DNA from 4 places in the Lysinibacillus sp. EB106-09-02-XG168 genome. Region 1 is predicted to be linked to each of the others. Evidence: riboswitches for the same ligand, from Rfam matches in the RefSeq annotation. Region 1 holds a riboswitch; each other region holds the start of a gene.
What was found. A riboswitch is a leader RNA that binds a small molecule or an ion and turns the genes downstream of it on or off. The one in region 1 is predicted to bind S-adenosylmethionine.
Positions count from the first base shown of each region.

Region 2: another riboswitch for S-adenosylmethionine. It lies ahead of AC3WSO_RS20020 (methionine ABC transporter ATP-binding protein); the one in region 1 lies ahead of AC3WSO_RS21760 (bifunctional homocysteine S-methyltransferase/methylenetetrahydrofolate reductase).
Region 3: another riboswitch for S-adenosylmethionine. It lies ahead of AC3WSO_RS20215 (Na+/H+ antiporter NhaC family protein); the one in region 1 lies ahead of AC3WSO_RS21760 (bifunctional homocysteine S-methyltransferase/methylenetetrahydrofolate reductase).
Region 4: another riboswitch for S-adenosylmethionine. It lies ahead of AC3WSO_RS22920 (cyclase family protein); the one in region 1 lies ahead of AC3WSO_RS21760 (bifunctional homocysteine S-methyltransferase/methylenetetrahydrofolate reductase).

Region 1 is NZ_JBYTDN010000003.1:4,295,837-4,300,056, forward strand. It holds gene metH (methionine synthase) at 1-831, opposite strand, end outside; gene AC3WSO_RS21760 (bifunctional homocysteine S-methyltransferase/methylenetetrahydrofolate reductase) at 824-2,671, opposite strand; SAM riboswitch class I at 2,761-2,860, opposite strand; gene AC3WSO_RS21765 (protoporphyrinogen oxidase) at 2,986-4,220, opposite strand, start outside.
Region 2 is NZ_JBYTDN010000003.1:3,937,021-3,941,240, forward strand. It holds gene AC3WSO_RS20015 (methionine ABC transporter permease) at 1-137, opposite strand, end outside; gene AC3WSO_RS20020 (methionine ABC transporter ATP-binding protein) at 127-1,155, opposite strand; SAM riboswitch class I at 1,638-1,742, opposite strand; gene AC3WSO_RS20025 (thioredoxin family protein) at 1,805-2,107, opposite strand; gene AC3WSO_RS20030 (toprim domain-containing protein) at 2,124-2,465, opposite strand; gene gcvH (glycine cleavage system protein GcvH) at 2,665-3,045, opposite strand; gene AC3WSO_RS20040 (arsenate reductase family protein) at 3,207-3,563, opposite strand.
Region 3 is NZ_JBYTDN010000003.1:3,974,166-3,978,385, reverse strand. It holds gene AC3WSO_RS20225 (HsdM family class I SAM-dependent methyltransferase) at 1-250, shown strand, start outside; gene AC3WSO_RS20220 (restriction endonuclease subunit S) at 231-1,430, shown strand; gene AC3WSO_RS20215 (Na+/H+ antiporter NhaC family protein) at 2,146-3,429, opposite strand; SAM riboswitch class I at 3,536-3,643, opposite strand; gene AC3WSO_RS20210 (DUF2075 domain-containing protein) at 3,875-4,220, shown strand, end outside.
Region 4 is NZ_JBYTDN010000003.1:4,530,802-4,535,021, reverse strand. It holds partial or broken gene AC3WSO_RS22930 (Cof-type HAD-IIB family hydrolase) at 129-902, shown strand; gene AC3WSO_RS22925 (DedA family protein) at 1,005-1,601, shown strand; gene AC3WSO_RS22920 (cyclase family protein) at 1,654-2,391, opposite strand; SAM riboswitch class I at 2,490-2,594, opposite strand; gene AC3WSO_RS22915 (YuzC family spore coat inner layer protein) at 2,735-3,142, opposite strand; gene AC3WSO_RS22910 (SMI1/KNR4 family protein) at 3,298-3,849, shown strand; gene AC3WSO_RS22905 (MFS transporter) at 3,912-4,220, opposite strand, start outside.

The sequences.
Region 1 (4,220 bases):
GCCTTTTAGCTTTTGTGACAGCGATTCAGGTGACTCATGATAGCAGCCTTCCTCGTCAGGTAAGCCTGCATTCGGGTAACAGCTAATATAGCCTGTTGAAAGCTCTGCAAGTGAACGGATATGATCCGTCATAAACTCTGGTCCAGTTGCACAGTTTAAGCCAACTGATAATGGCTTAATATGCTCGATGGAAATGTAAAAAGCATCAATTGTTTGGCCGGCCAATGTTGTTCCCATCGGTTCAATTGTTCCCGATATCATCACAGGTAGCTCTTTTTCAGTTTCCTTAAAAGCACGAGATACCCCCAATGTTCCTGCCTTAACATTCAACATATCCTGACTAGTTTCTAGCAACAGAACGTCGGCTCCAGCTTCGATTAATGCCTTGGCCTGAACATAGAAGTTTTCCTCTAACTCATCAAATGTAATACCACCTGTAACCGACAAGGTTTTTGTAGTTGGTCCCATAGCCCCCGCTACAAAACGTGGCCAATCGGATGTAGAAAACTCATCTACTACTTTGCGTGCAATTTCCACAGCACGTGTATTGATTTCTTCTGCCTTTGCACCAAGATCATATTCATTTAATACAAGTGGTGTACTTCCAAATGTATTTGTACAAATAATATCTGCTCCAGCTTCTAAATATTTTCTATGAACTTTTTCAAGCACATCTGGTCTAGTTAGCACGAGATTTTCATTACAGCCATCATATTCCTCGCCGCCAAAATCCTCTGCTGATAAATTTTCATTTTGTAGCATTGTACCCATTGCGCCATCAAGAATTAAAATTCGTTTCTCTAGTTGTTCTTCAATCAAGTGCTTAGCCATTTATACTTACCCCTTTTTTCTGTTCATCCAATTGCTCAATAAATTTCATCAATTCTAGTGTCATGTCATAGCGTAAAAATGGTGTGATGAGGTAAATACCATTGAAATATTCCGCTGCTACTTCTACTAATTCCTTCGCAATTGCAATTCCTTCTAGTGTTGCGCGTTCTTTATCATCGCCACATGCCTTCATACGGGCTAATACATCATCGGATAGTTTGATACCTGGCACTTCATGATGTAAAAACTCCGCACTTTTATAGCTCGTTACTGGCATAATGCCTATATAAATCGGTGTTTCTAAATGCTTTGTCGCCTCGTAAATTTCCACGATTTTTTCCTTTGTATAGACAGGCTGCGAAATAAAATAATCTGCCCCATATTCAATTTTCTTCTCTAATCGAGATACCGCGCGATCTAGTACACGTACATTAGGATTAAAGGCAGCCGCTACAGAGAAATTCGCCTTTTTACGAAGTGGTTTCCCAGAGAACGATACACCTTCGTTTAACTGTTTTATTAATTGGATTAGCTCCATTGAAGATACGTCATAAACGCTTGTGGCCCCTGGGAAATCGCCCACCTTCGTCGGATCTCCAGTCACTGCTAAAATATCGTGAATGCCTAGTGCGTTTAATCCCATTAAATGTGATTGAAGTCCAATTAAATTACGATCTCGGCATGTTATATGAGTTAACGGTCTTACCCCGTGTGTTTCTTTCAGTAAGGCACCCATTGCGACATTACTAATCCTTGGAGAAGCAAGTGAATTATCTGCCATCATGACTACATCTGCGCCTGCCTCATATATTTTTCTTGCTCCTGCAATAAAGCCTTCGATTTCTAAATGTCTTGGTGTATCTAATTCCACTATAACTGAGCGTTCACGTTTTACTTTTACATGTAATGGTTCATAATTTGCTGGCTCAGCCTCACGGACAATCTCTACTTTTTCTGGCTTTGCATACTTTTCTTCGACTGGGGATAACTCCTCTAAGTACTTTTTCGCTGCAGCAATATGCTTTGGTGTCGTACCACAGCAACCACCAATTAAACGTACCCCCTGATCACGAAGCTCTACAGCTGCTCGACCAAAATAATCTGCCTCCGACTCATAAACGACACGGCCATCCTCTACATCAAGAAGAGAAGCGTTCGGATACGCTGACATAAATGCTTTCTTAGGAAGCTCTACACCTTCAAATGCTTGTATTGTATGGTGAGGACCTAAGCGACAGTTAACACCTACGAGATCAGCACCTAGAGCTTCAAGTTCATGTAAAGCGTTATTTAAGCTCATTCCATTTTGTAAAATTCCTGGTTCGTGCATTGAAACTTGAGCAATAATCGGTAATTTCGTTTTAGCTCGTAGCATTGCTAAAGTCTCTGTTAATTCTTCAAAATCATAATATGTCTCAAGTAAAAGGCCATCTGGATTTCCTGCAAGTAAAACGGTTGCCTGCTCATCAACTGTTGCTAAAATTTCCTCTAACGTTGCATCGCTTTTTCGAATACCACGGATTCCCCCAATAGTACCTAAGACAAATTGTCCACCTTCTGCCGCTGCTCGTTTTGCAATCGTTATAGCAGCTTCATTAAACTGCTGCACACGAGATTCTAATCCATAGCGGGCTAATTTTATGGCATTAGCTCCGTAAGTGTTCGTTTGAATAATATCGGCACCTGCTGCTATATACTCTCTATGAATCTTTTCAATTAATTCAGGTCTTTGTATATTCATTTCCTCATGGCAATACTCCAAGCCATAGCCATATAAAACTGTACCAATTGCACCATCTGCTGTAAGAACATGCGTTTTCAACCTTTCAAGCAATCCCATAAAACTAGCCTCTCTTCCTTTATTTATGAAAATAAAAAAGCCTTCTTTTACAAAAAAAGAAGGCTTTAACGTTTCGTCATTGTTTTTCCTTCTCATCTTCGACACTACGGTCCTCTGGATTTAGCACCTGACAATAAGTTGGTTGCTGAAGCTTCATAGGGCCAGTCCCTCAGCTTCTCTTGATAAGAATGTTGTATGAATTTTTTAAATAATTAAAAGAATCATATCGTTTACGAACGATTGAGTCAAGACTATTTCACAGAACAGAGGTAAAACTTCACGAAAAATACCAGATTTTGATTTAAATCAAACAATTACGATAGTTTTTCAGCAAGCTCCTCACCAATTTTTTTACCATTTTGAATACACGCACCTATGCCTACTCCGAAATAAGAGCACCCCGCTATTGATAAATTCGGATAGTTTTTCTCAAGCTCTTGTACGAGACCTTGCAACGCTTCACGATGTGCCAAATCATACTTTGGCATTTGGTCGATCCATTTTGTCACGTCCACAATTGTTGGCGTTTCCTCAATCCCCAAGCTTTTTCTTACATCCTCTAGAGCAACCGCTGCTAACTCTTCATCTGACATCAAACGCAATCTCTCATACTCAGGGTTAATGCTCTTATAAAAAAGTCGTACAAGTAATTTTCCTTCTGCTGACGTGTGTTTCCACTTGCGACTTGTCCACGTTGCTGCATTACAAATAACATCCGAATTATGTGACACAATATAGCCTGTTCCATCCGCAGGTAATCTATTATCTGGTACATCAAACCCTAAGTAAATCGTAATGGCGGATGCAGTATTAAATTGTTCAAAATAGCCATTCAAAGATTCATCCTGCAATAAACTTTGTACCGCTTCATTTGGCAGTGCCATGACAACATGATTTGCTTCAATTATTTTACCGTTTGCTAATGTAATGGAGTACTGATTCTCCTGCTTTTTAACACTTGTAGTGGCAATCCCTTTTATAATTTCTACATCCGTTAATGTTTCTTCAAGTCGATCAATTAGTGATGATAAACCATTTTTAAATGAAATAAATTTTTTATTGGCTGCTTTCAAAAATTGTTCCCTGTTTGCATCAAAGCCTTTAATAATACTACCGTAATCGTTTTTGTAATCGATTAAATACGGTAAAGTGGAAGCAATTGAAAGTTGATATAAATCTCCCGAGTATACACCTGCAAGTACGGGCGCTATTTGGTTTTGAACAATCTCCTCACCTAAATAGTACGTTAAAAATTCCCCAATCGAACTTTCCTTTGTAAACGCTCCATTTGGCATGGTTAAATCCTTTAATGCTTCTTTTTTACCTTGCTCTGATACAAGCGTGCTTTCCTCAAGAGATTGTACGCTCATAGGAATACCAAACGTTGAATCTGCTGGGATAGCATGTAGCTCATTATTTGTGTAAATATACGAAACACCCGTTTCGTTATACACAAGATTTTGTTCAAAATTAAGTTCTTCTACTAACTCCCTAACACCTTTATGACGCGCTACTATAGAATCTGCTCCTGTTTCCATGATAAAGCCTT
Region 2 (4,220 bases), 360 kb from region 1:
GATAAAAACAATAAGATCCCAATTACTAATCCAAGTATAAATGTGATCACTGTAGAGATTGTTGTCATGTACAACGTTTCATACGTAGCTTCCCACATTTTTTCCCAGTCAACATTCGGAAAGAGACTAGTTAGCATTGGCAATCACCTCCGTTTGTACTTCGACTGTATGCAAGTAGCTAAGTGCAGCTGCAACATTCGACTCTGTGCCTTCAATTTGTACAATAAGTGTACCGTACGCGCCATTTTTCGTTTGCGAAATATTACCATGCACTATACTTACTTCTACATCACACTTTTTCACAAGATGTGAGATGACAGGCTGCTCTGTTTTTTCTCCTACAAAGATTAGCTTTACAAGTTGTCCATTAGGGTAATTTGCTTTAATTTGTGCCACAGTTTCCTGTGTTTCCTTCGTATTTGTAATTTGAGAAACGAATTTTTTTGTAATGTCAGCTTGTGGCGCTTGGAATACTTGTAATACTTCACCACGTTCTACAATTTCTCCAGCTTCCATAACCGCTACACGGTGGCAAATTTTACGAATTACGTGCATTTCATGTGTAATTAATACGATTGTTAAACCTAGTCGTTCATTAATATCGACCAGTAAATCTAGGATAGCATCTGTTGTCTCCGGATCGAGTGCGGATGTTGCCTCATCACATAACAATACTTCTGGATTATTAGCAAGTGCACGAGCAATGCCTACACGTTGCTTTTGTCCCCCTGATAGTTGTGATGGATACGCTTTAGCACGTCCGTCTAAACCAACTAGTGTGATCAATTCTTTCACACGTGCCTCACGTTTTGCCTTTGGAACACCTGCGATTTCTAGTGGGAAAGCAATGTTTTCAGCAACAGTTCGAGACCAAAGTAAATTGAAATGTTGGAAAATCATACTGACCTTTTGTCTAGCATTTCTAAGCTTTTGCCCCTTTATGGATGAAAATTCCTGATTGTTAACCGTTACCGTTCCTGATGTAGGCTTTTCTAAACCGTTTAACAAGCGAATCATTGTACTTTTACCAGCGCCACTATAGCCGATAATGCCATAAATTTCACCTTTTTCAATAGAAAGGTTGACGTCTTTAACTGCTGTTAATTCGCCATTCGAGGTTTTGTATTTCTTCGTAATATTTTGAAGCTGAATCATAGCGAATTCTCCTTTTCTTATATCAATTGTGCCACGGCATAATTGTGTCTGGAATCGGCTTTGTGCTTAGGCCTGCAGATGTTTTTTGTGCGAAAGCGTAGTGCTAACGCAGCGGCAGCAACACGGGGGCCGACACGATGTCGGTCATTTCGGTAATGCCACAGGACGTGGCGTTTTTACCGATACAGGTCAGTTAGCTGTTACCCATGGATGCGATGGTTTTAGGCTAACATCCCCTAAGAAATCCTTTTCGATTCCATGACATCCGCCGTAGGCTTTAGGCCAACAAATGTTTACTGTGCGAAAGCGAAGCGTCAGCAACAACATGACGTTGGTCACTCAGTCGTTGCCACAGGATGTGGCGTTCTTAGACTGAGCTCCTCTATTTCAGCGGGTGTTCGGACATCCGCTGAAAGAAGTAAAAAAACCCCTTCAACTATAGACAAGTAGAAGGGGTCACGTAACTTATACGCTGAACCGTTCTCTCATCTTTCAAAGATAAAATCTTTGGGTGATTTGGCACCTTTTCACTTTGTGATGGTTGCCGGGCTTCATAGGGCACTTCCCTCCGCCGCTCTTTATAAGAGTTCGATATATTTATATTTTTTAGTATATTCGTACTTTACCACGTGAGTAAAGTTCCGTCAATTTATTTTTTTAACAATTCGTATAAATACGGTACGGATTGAAAGGCATAAACCTTTTCCGTCACTTTTCCGCCTTCACATACAAGTAAACACGGTACACTTTCGATTTTATTATGATAAGCGATTTGCTCAATAAAATTAATATTCGCTTTACCAACCTGTAGCTGTGGCAGCAATTGCTCAACAACCGACATCATTTTCGATGCAACTACACACGTTCCACACATTGGTGTATATAAATAAAAAGCAGCCTTTTCACCAGACTGGATAGCCACGTCCCACTGCTCTTTTGACCATTCTTCCATCTTTTTTCACGCAACCTTACAAAATATATTCATTATGGATTGAGAAATGTGCACGAAGCAAGATCGCCGCTAACACCTTTCTCGGAGTTGTCTCTACTTCCTTATATGTTGGCATTGTACGTAAATGCTCAGCCTCTGGATAATGTCTGTCCATTAATGCTCGTAGCTTATCACCCGATGTATCTGCATCAAAAAATGTATAAAGCTCACAGCCTTCATATGGATCAAGTAACTCTTCTAATTGATGCACACCAATTGTACCATTCGTGCAAAGTATTTTAACATGTTCATTTAAAATAGGTTCAATTTGAAGCTTATCCGAACGGCCTTCGACAATTAAGCATTTCCCCTCGAACATAACGCCACCCCCGTTTAGACATATCCCTTATCATTATTATATCAATAAATCTTGTCATTGATACTGTTAGACACTTATTGTTAAGGGAATATACTTTCATTCACCCTCATCCACTATGATGGCAGAATGGATGAAGATAATAAAAAACGTCGGTAGTTTCCGACGTTTTTCTATTACAGGCTTGTCTTATAAGCTTGTCTTATTCTGCAATCATTTCATCGTATTGCTCAGCTGTCATAAGCTTTTCAACTTCTGATGCATCAGCAGGCTCTACAACGATCATCCATGCTTTTTCATATGGTGATTCATTAACGAATTCTGGGCTATCTTCTAAATCTGCATTTACTTCAACTACTGTACCTGAGATTGGTGCATATAATTCAGAAACTGTTTTTACAGATTCTACGCTACCAAATGGATCATCTGTTTTGATTTCGTCGCCAACTTGTGGAAGTTCAACGAAAACGATATCTCCAAGTTCAGATTGTGCGAAATGAGAAATACCGATACGTACTTTTCCATCTTCTACTTTAACCCATTCGTGCTCTTCAGAGTAACGTAAGTCTTTAGGTGTGTTCATGCAAAAACCCCTCCATAAATATGTAATATATTCACTTTCAGTGTGCCATACTTCTTCCATAAAAACAAGAATCAATTATGCCTTGTTCATCTCAACACCTATAGAGGTGAAGACTTCTGATTTGACGCTTCGCTTTCGTTACATAAAACAATTTAAAAGCGTTATTTCCAAGCTTGCTCAAAATCTGATTCTTTAAACCCTAACGTAACTTTTTTTCCATCAGTTACAATTGGACGTTTAATTAACATACCATCTGAAGCAAGCAGTTCAAGTTGCTCCTCTTCAGTCATTTCAGCAAGCTTATCTTTCAAGCCAAGCTCGCGATATTTCATACCAGAAGTATTAAAAAATTTCTTTAAAGGTAGTCCACTTACTTGCCATAAGTTTAATAGTTCGTCCTTTGTTGGCGGTTGTTCGACAATGTGTACATCTTCATATGAAACTCCATTGTCATTTAGCCATTTTTGTGCTTTTTTACAAGTAGTACATTTCGGATATTGAATAAATTGAATCGTCATTTAAAGGCTCCTCTACTATCATTTTAGGAACTACATTTTCAGTGTATCCCTCATTTTCTGTAGTATACCATCATAACCGTTTCGAACCAAAGAAACTCATCGTATTAAAGTGTATGGATGATTTCCGTTCCGGCTGGACGCTTTCCTGGGGGCGTCCGATGAGCCGCTTCGCTGCGCTGCAGGGTCTCATCTGTGACACTGATTCCCAAGGAGTCGCCCAGCCTCCACTCCAATCAACCTATTCATATAGCGTGTATTACATGTTTCTCTAATTTAGAGTAATAAAATCAAACTTTAGCAAAAGGATTTTTCTGTACGAAAGTGGAGTGCCAACGTAACGATAGCAACAAATGTATCCTGCGCGAAAGCGAAGTGACAGGAACAGATGTACAATCGCCTTCACTATTCTGATTGATTATGATGAGTAGTCATAGAGCCCTCTTTTGACTTACATAAAATTTATTAAAGTTCTTCGGTATTGTTGATTGGAGTGAAAGGCTACTCGACTCCCGTGGGAAAGCGAGACAGTCGAGACCCTGAGGCCAACATGATGTTGGTCACGGAGGCATTGTCACAGGACGTGACGCATTTAGCCTTCGTTCCTTTAGCGAAGGAAGCGGCTCGACGCTCGCCCACAGAAAGCGAGTAGCCTGGAAC
Region 3 (4,220 bases), 320 kb from region 1:
TGAGTTGATGACGCAATATATTAAAGATGGTTGTCGTATGGATTCTACAATTACAGGTTCAAAATATCACAACTATTTTGATGAAATTTTACATGTGAAGATAGAAGAAAAAAAATACATGTATAAAGATTATAAAGATAAACCAGATATTACACCAACTGAAGTTGATTTTGTTGAAAGTATTGGTAGTTATTTGGAATTTCTTCTAAGGGAAAAGAGTGGTGATTTTGATGAAGTGGAAGACATTTAGCATTCCTAAGTTATTTGAAATTAAAAATACCCAAGGAATTCTTTTTTCTGAAATCATGGATTTGGAGGGGACTGTTCCTTACGTAACTGCTTCAAAGTTTAACAATGGCGTAAAAGCCCACATCGAACATGATAAACGTAAGATAAATAAGGGCAAGTGTATTTTTATTGGGGGGAAAACTTTTACTGTATCCTATCAAGAATCTGATTTTTTCTCTAATGATAGTCATAATTTAGCTTTATATTTAAAAGAAAGACAGTATATGACTCGAAATATATATTTGTTTTTAGTGAGCATAATTAAGGCAGGTTTAAGGCATAAATATAGTTGGGGAGATAGTGTAAGTAGTACTAAAATAAAAAAAGATTCACTCCAGCTTCCAGTAATTGGTGACAGCGATGAAATCAATTGGGGTTATATGGAGAGTTATATAGAGTCTATTATTCCGAAATATGTTGAAAAGATAAAGGAAGAAAGCCAAGAAAAGAAGACTGTGATTTTAGAAAAAAAACGTGGGATTTTGGATTTACTTGGTTTACAGGAAAAGGATATTTTAATTTCACTGGAAGAGGAGTCACTAATTTCTCAAGTTAAAGAGTATGGAACCTTTAAAGTTTCAGAATTCTTCGAGGTTGAACGTGGGGTAAATGTTAAGCCTGAAAACCGTTCAGTTGAGAAGAATGATATTTATAGTTTGCCAGTCTCCACAGCGACTCTGAAAAATAATGGAATTGGTTATTTTACATCCCCTATTGAAAGAAAAGTTTATGAAAATGAATTAGTAACTGCCGATATGGGTTATGCAGGCTATTTGTTATATCAGAAAGATATGTTTACAGCGGGGCTTCATTCATTAGTCATTAAGAAGAAAGAAAATTTTTCGAAAAATGTTCTACTATATTTCCAGATGGCTATTCAAAAAAATGCACTTTTAAATGTGAAATTTACTAGAGGGGAACAATGGACTTCAATAAGCGGTGACATTATAGAAAGTTTAGATGTTAAGATTCCTATCGACACAACAGGGAAACCTGATTTCCATTTTATCGAGTCATATATTAGTGTGATGTATAAAAAATCTTTCCAAAGATATTCAGAACAGTTAATATCAATTGAAAAAAGTACTAAAAAGCATATTTCCGATATTGAAAAAATCATTGAGAACTTACCCAATACTTAACTTTCTTAAGTTGATCAAATAAAACGTAAATTCAAGTCAATATAATCGATATTCATTAATTTGAATGTCGGTTTTTCTTTTTTATTGCTTTAATAAATTGACAAAAAGGAAAAGGGAGTAATTTGCTGGTTAGCGCTTCATTCAAACCTTTGATCCGAATTAAATACTAAAAAGAGAGAAGGATAAATAATGGTAGGAGTTATGTTAGTAATTTAAAAATTAGCACTCAATCTAATTCACCTTCCACCCTAGTAAGGGGTGTTCGAGAAAATTTTATATCTCTTGTATTTTATTAGTTGAGGGGTCTGTTACAAAAATGTTATTTTGGATTGATTTAGATAAACTTATGTATTTAGAGGGAGAATGAGATTTATATTATAATATGTTAAACATCAAAAATGCCCCCGCAACGTATTTTTTATCAAACGTAGTCAAAAGCGTAGTCAAAAAATTCAATTGCCCCCGCAGCTATTGATATATCAGTACTTTGAGACGGTTGGTTCGACTCCCGCCGTCTCCATACATAGAGTGGTCTTGAAAACCCAGTCATAACAGCGGCTTTAAGTATAGATGAATAATGAGAGTGAAGGAATGGATAAATTCCTTTCGTTTTCTGTTTTAAACGAATAGCCCCAATTAAAAAATCCAATCGTTTTGAGAATCTTTTTGTCAAAACGATTGGATTATTTCAATGTAAGTTCAATGTTGATTAAGTTCAGGCTTTCTTTTTTGCCGGGTATCCAATTAAAATAGCGATAATCCCACAAATTCCTATCAAAATCGGGTAGAAAGAATACTGCAGCATGCTCACTGGCGATATTCCCGCAACGCTTGCGGCTGCTAGGAATTGGGCTCCGTATGGCAGAAGACCTTGGGCCGTACAGGAGAAAATATCTAATATACTTGCGGACTTTCTTGGCTCAATCCCATACTGGTCAGCAATATTTTTTGCAAGGGGACCAGCAATTAAAATAGCAATTGTATTATTGGCCGTAGATAAATTAGTTAGGCCCACAAGACCTGCAATCCCAAATTCAGCACCTTTTTTTGATTTAATTCTTCGTGTCGCAAGGTGAAGTAGGAAGTCAATTCCTCCGTTAAGCTTAATAATTTCCACCATTCCAGCGATTAAGATTGCAAGAAATGCCATTTCATACATGCCTGACATTCCTTCGCCAATCTTTTGGAAAAGGTCCATTAACTGATAGCTGCCATCCGCTAAGCCAACACCCCCGGCCAGAACAATCCCGAATGCAAGAACAAGGAAAACATTCATTCCAATTAGCGCAAAAATAATAACCAAAACATAGGGAACAATTTTTACCCAACTATAGCTTAAATGCTCTACTTGTGCGGTAGTATCACCCATTGTGATAACCCCTAAAATAATGCTCGTTACTATAGCTGCCGGCAACACAATCCAAAAATTCACTTTAAATTTATCTTTCATTTGTGCGCCCTGTGAACGAACTGCAGTAATAGTTGTATCTGAAATAAAGGATAAATTATCGCCAAACATCGAACCTCCAACAATCGCCGCCATTACTAAAGCCATAGAAAAGTCGGTATGCTCGCTTATCCCAACTCCAATTGGCGCCAGAGCAACAATTGTTCCTACCGAAGTCCCCATTGATAGGGAGATAAAGCAGGCTATGATGAACAAGCCTACGACAAGCAGGTTTTGTGGAATGACTGACAAAGCAAAGTTAACAGTGGAGTCTACTGCCCCCATGCCTTTTGCTACCTCTGAAAAGGCTCCAGCCAATAGAAAAATAACAACCATCAGCATGACATTTAAATTACCAGCGCCTTTACAAAAAATATCAACCTTATTCGAAAACGATTCTTTTCGATTCATTGCCAGAGCCACAGCGCCCGAAATGGCAATGGCTACAATGACAGGGAAGGCATAAAAATCACCTGTAATAACCCCTGAACCAATAAATAAAACTAAAAAAACAACAAATGGGATTAGCGCCCATGGATTTTCTTTCTTCATTGTTCTACCTCCAAAAATTAAAAAATGGATACGTCTTTGTCCATTTTTCTCTAAAAAAAGACCTCTTCTTGAAAACAAGAAGAGGTCTTATATCTATAAAACACTCCTCTTATCTATCAAGCCATTGCTTGCTGGATTTGGCACAGTAACTTAAATACAAAGTTCCGCTGCCGAGATTTCATAGGGCCAGTCCCTCCATCTCTCTTGATAAGAAGAAAAACATATTATTTTTTGCACAATAATGAAATAGTATAATAAAACATCTATATTTGCAACATTTTTTAATTAAACTTTATTTCAAAGTAACAGGAAATACAGTCCGCACTGAAATAGGGCTATTCAATCATAATACTAATACGCAGATTCTGATTTAACAGCAAAACAAACTAGTTTCAATAATATGCTAAAATAAGTTTATCTATATCGTAAGTAAGGTGGCATTAAGGTGAATACAGTTGAAATTAATACATGGCCATTTAATGAAAAAAGCTTAAAAAGTATCAATAACACAGAGAGCTATTTAAATTATCCAGTCATTTATCTTTTAAAGGATCAAAAAGAGGCTTATATTGGGGAAACAGTAGCGTTCAAAAATCGAATGCGTGCACATTTAAAAACAAAGGAACGTCAGAAATTAGATGAGATGCATTTAATCTATCATGAGGAGTTTAATCGTTCTGCTACGTTTCATTTAGAGACGAAGCTTATTAATTATTTTCTAGGAGACCAAAAATATAAGCTACAAAATAAGAGCCAAACGGTAAATAATATTTCACATAATTACTACAATA
Region 4 (4,220 bases), 230 kb from region 1:
AAAAATATAAGCTTATTGTTGACCAGATGGAGTCATTCAATGCTTGCCTGTAGTGAAAATTAGTCTTTTTATTATAGATTTATCATCATGCACCTGGTGAAAATATACAAAATGATAAGGAGCGAACAATGGATTATAAAATTGTATTCTTTGATGTAGATGGAACGCTTGTTAATTATGAAGATGGTCGTATGCAAGAAAGTACAAGGACCGCAATTTAACAATTGAAGGATAATGGAATTCATATTGTAGCTGCTACAGGAAGACCTTTATCAATGTGCCAGGATTTAAGAAATGTAGGAATAGAGACGTTTATTACAGCTAATGGTGCATATGTTAAGCACCAAGATCAAGTCATACATAAAATACCGGTTGCCAAAGAAGTGGTCCAAGTAGTAAAGGCTTTTGCTGATGAAAATAAACAAAGTCTATCGTTTTTTACAGAAACATTATCAATGAATAACGTTCAAGAAGAAAAGACATTAAAAGCTATGAGAGAAACATTATCATTGCGAGAGTTTCCCGTTATTAATGAAGATATTGTAAAACAAGAGGTGTATTTAATGTGTTTATATGGTGATGGGGACGTTGAGAAAAAGTATGCCTCCGCATTTCCTCATTTATTATTTAAAAGGTGGCACCCTAACATTACAAATGTTTTGCAGCATGATGTTTCTAAGTCTATTGCTGTTCAAGCTGTACTAACATATTTCGACTTGAGTCCTGAAGAAGCACTTGCTTTTGGGGATGGAGATAATGATATCGACATGCTAGAGCAGGTCGGCTTCGGTATTGCAATGGGTAACGGTAGTGAAGCATTAAAAAATATCGCTGATTTTGTAACAAAAAAATCAACTGAAGATGGTATTGATTATGCTCTTCGCGAGTTAAAAATCATTTAATGGAGAAAACTGTATTGAATTTATAACACTCATAATGTTGTCTCCATTGAGTTATGATAAAGCTAACTATAAAAATTACTATGCTTTAGGTGGGATGGATTTATGGCACAGCACGTGCAATCTCTTATTGAGCATTACGGATATTTTGGCATCATTGTTATCCTAGTTGGAGGTATTGTTGGGCTGCCGCTTCCAGATGAGATATTTTTGACATATGTAGGGTATAGTGTATATAGCGAAACTCTCGCGCACATCCCAGCTTTAATCAGCGCTATCGTAGGTGCGGTAGGGGGGATTACTTTGAGCTACTATATAGGCTATAGATTCGGGCTACCTTTATTGCAAAAATACGGTTCGAAAATTCATATTACTGAGCAGAAAATTGATTTCACTAAAAATTTATTTGCAAAAATAGGGCCGGGATTATTATTAATAGGATATTTTATTCCTGGTGTGCGTCATCTTACAGCATATATTGCGGCTATTAATAATTATCCTTATAAAAAATTTGCTTTCTTTGCGTATGCGGGAGCAGTTATATGGACATTTACGTTTATTACTTTAGGTAATGTACTAGGTGACAAATGGCATTATGTTGAGGTGTTTTTATCCCGCTACAGCATTTATACTATAGTATTGTTCATAATAATTATGTTGATCGTTTATGTTGTTTTTAAAAAAAGGAATCCCGCTAAATAAATGATTAAGAAAGGTCTGGTTCAAAATTTATTGAATCAGACCTGTTGCTATATTAAGGCAATATAGCAAATGAACGGACAGGGAATCCAGATGCTTTTTCCGGCTTCGGCACAATATTGAATATAACGGCCCCTTTTGGAGGTAGCTTATCCAAATTTGTCATAAGCTCAATTTGATAAGTATCTTGCTCAAGCACAAAATATTCGCCGTCTAACTTACCGTTTTTACGAAAATCTGTTGCTGAATCCGTATCAAAAGTTTCGTGGCCGATTGCACTTACTTTTCGTTCGTTGAATAAAAATTGCAACGCTTCTAATCCCCAACCAGGAATATGATTATTGCCATCATTATCTTTGTTGCTGAAAGCCTCTTTATCTGGCCAACGTTTACTCCAATCTGTACGCAACGCAACGAAGGTACCATCTTCAATTTCTCCATATTCAGCTTCAAAGTTAAGAATATCTCGAACGCTTAACGTGTAGTCGTTGTTAATTTCTGCTTCCTTCGATTTATCAATAACGATTAGTGGGAGTACTAGTTCTTTTAGCTCCAATTCCTCTAAATAGCGTGTTTCTCGCACGAAATGGATCGGTGGGTCGATATGTGTTCCGTATTGCCCAGGGAAAGTGAATTGTTGTGCAAAGAAGCCATCATCATGGGAAAATAATGTTTCAAATTTTGCATCATCAAACATAAAGAAATGAGGAGAGTTTGGACCAAAAGTATGTGTTAAATCAACCCATACTTTTGATTTCAAAAGTTGTATTGCTTGTAAAAGTTTGTTTGTCAATATAGTTCCCTGCTTTCTGTTAATTATTTTGAATGCAACAATAAAAAAGAGTCCTCCTTGTAGAAGAGGACTCTTGTGCAAAGCAACAACTGTAAGTCTTCTCATCTTCAAGGCTAAATTTTGCCATTTGGAATTAGCACCATACCTATAGGCTGGTTGCTGAGACTTCATAGGGCCAATCCCTCCGTCTCTCTTGATAAGAAAATGAAATATAGGAATTTTCAGAAATTAAATTTACAAATACTTTAGCATATTTGTTTATAGGTTACAAGTTCCATAGGGATACATGGTTAAAATTCATAGCTAAAGGCAAAAAAGAGGCCCTCTTCAAAGGACCAACTTTTCACCAACCCAAAATTAGTGTTAGCTTACAACAGCTACTTTCAGTAAATGTTATACGAAATCCATCTGGTGTATAGGTAGTTTCGAATTTTATCGTAATGCCTGTTGACGCAATTAACTTTTCAACTTCTGTTTTATTTGATTGTTGTGCTGCATTCATAAGATCATGCGCAAATTGCTCGGATTCATCAATTTTATCCGTAAGTAATTGTGCTTGCTGCATAAGAACCTTGATTCGTTTCGTGGAAGTCTTTAATTTCACTGTATTGATGGATGGAAATGGACTTCTATTCGTTGGATCAGGCATTGCTAGATGTCTAGAAGGTTGTTGAGTAGTTGGTTGATTTGCCATTACCCATGCCGGATAATAATTAGGATAGATAAAATACGGATAAGGATTGTAATACAACTAAATTTCCTCCTATCCTATAGTCGATACATTATCTTATGTACAACAAAGACTTTCTGTGTTAATGGCTGATGCTTTGAAAAGCCTGAGCGAAAAGGAGTCAGTGCAACGGCTTAAATTCTTGACCAATTTATTCTTCTAAAGGAGTTTTTAAGATGAATATTCGTGCATACATAAAAAAGGGTTTTGAAGTTTACTACGAACGTTATAATCAGGTGTCAGAAGAAGGATTTTGTAGGTGGATGTGCCCTGACGTACCTGAAGAAATGAAAGTAGTTGATATCGATGCAGAGTGGTCTATGTGGAGAATGATTCCTTCCACTGTAACAGAGGAAGATATTCAAACGTTAGAAAAAGAGTTTGGGCTTAATTTTCCCGAATGGTATAAAGCTTTTATTTCAACATATCACCATTATTTTGGTGTAATACCTGACCAAAGTATTGAAGAACCTTTAAATAACGTAAGGGATATGTTTAATCCATCATTATGTAGTTTAGGATACCTTCCATTTTCATGGGATACAGAGTATGGAAAAATAATTTGTATTGATTTAAATAATAATACTGATGAAGAAAATTGTGCAATTTATCAAATCGAACATGAAATTTTATTTGATGATGCTGCTGATATTCAATCGTCATTAGATTATCTGTATCCAAATTTCAAGGCATATTTTGATGATACTTTTCTTGAATCTAATAAATAGCAAAAAGGAAGGGGCATTTTAGACAGCACCTTCCTCGCATTTTTTTACTTATAAGCACGTAACTATTGTTTGTTTTTATCGAAGATTAACCATAGGAACGTAGTAGCTGCAGCAATCATCACCATGCCGAATCCGTATATAGGAGTATGAGCTAATGATTGTTGGCGAACGATAATTCCTCCAATGTATGATCCTAGGAAAATACCAATGTTAAAGGCCGAAATATTTAATGCTGAAGCCATTGAAATAGCTGATGGTATATATTTTTCAGAAATCTGAACGGCATAAAGCTGTAATCCCGGTACATTCATAAACATAAATAGTCCCATAATTAAGACCATTATTAATCCACCGATTGATGATTCTAAGAA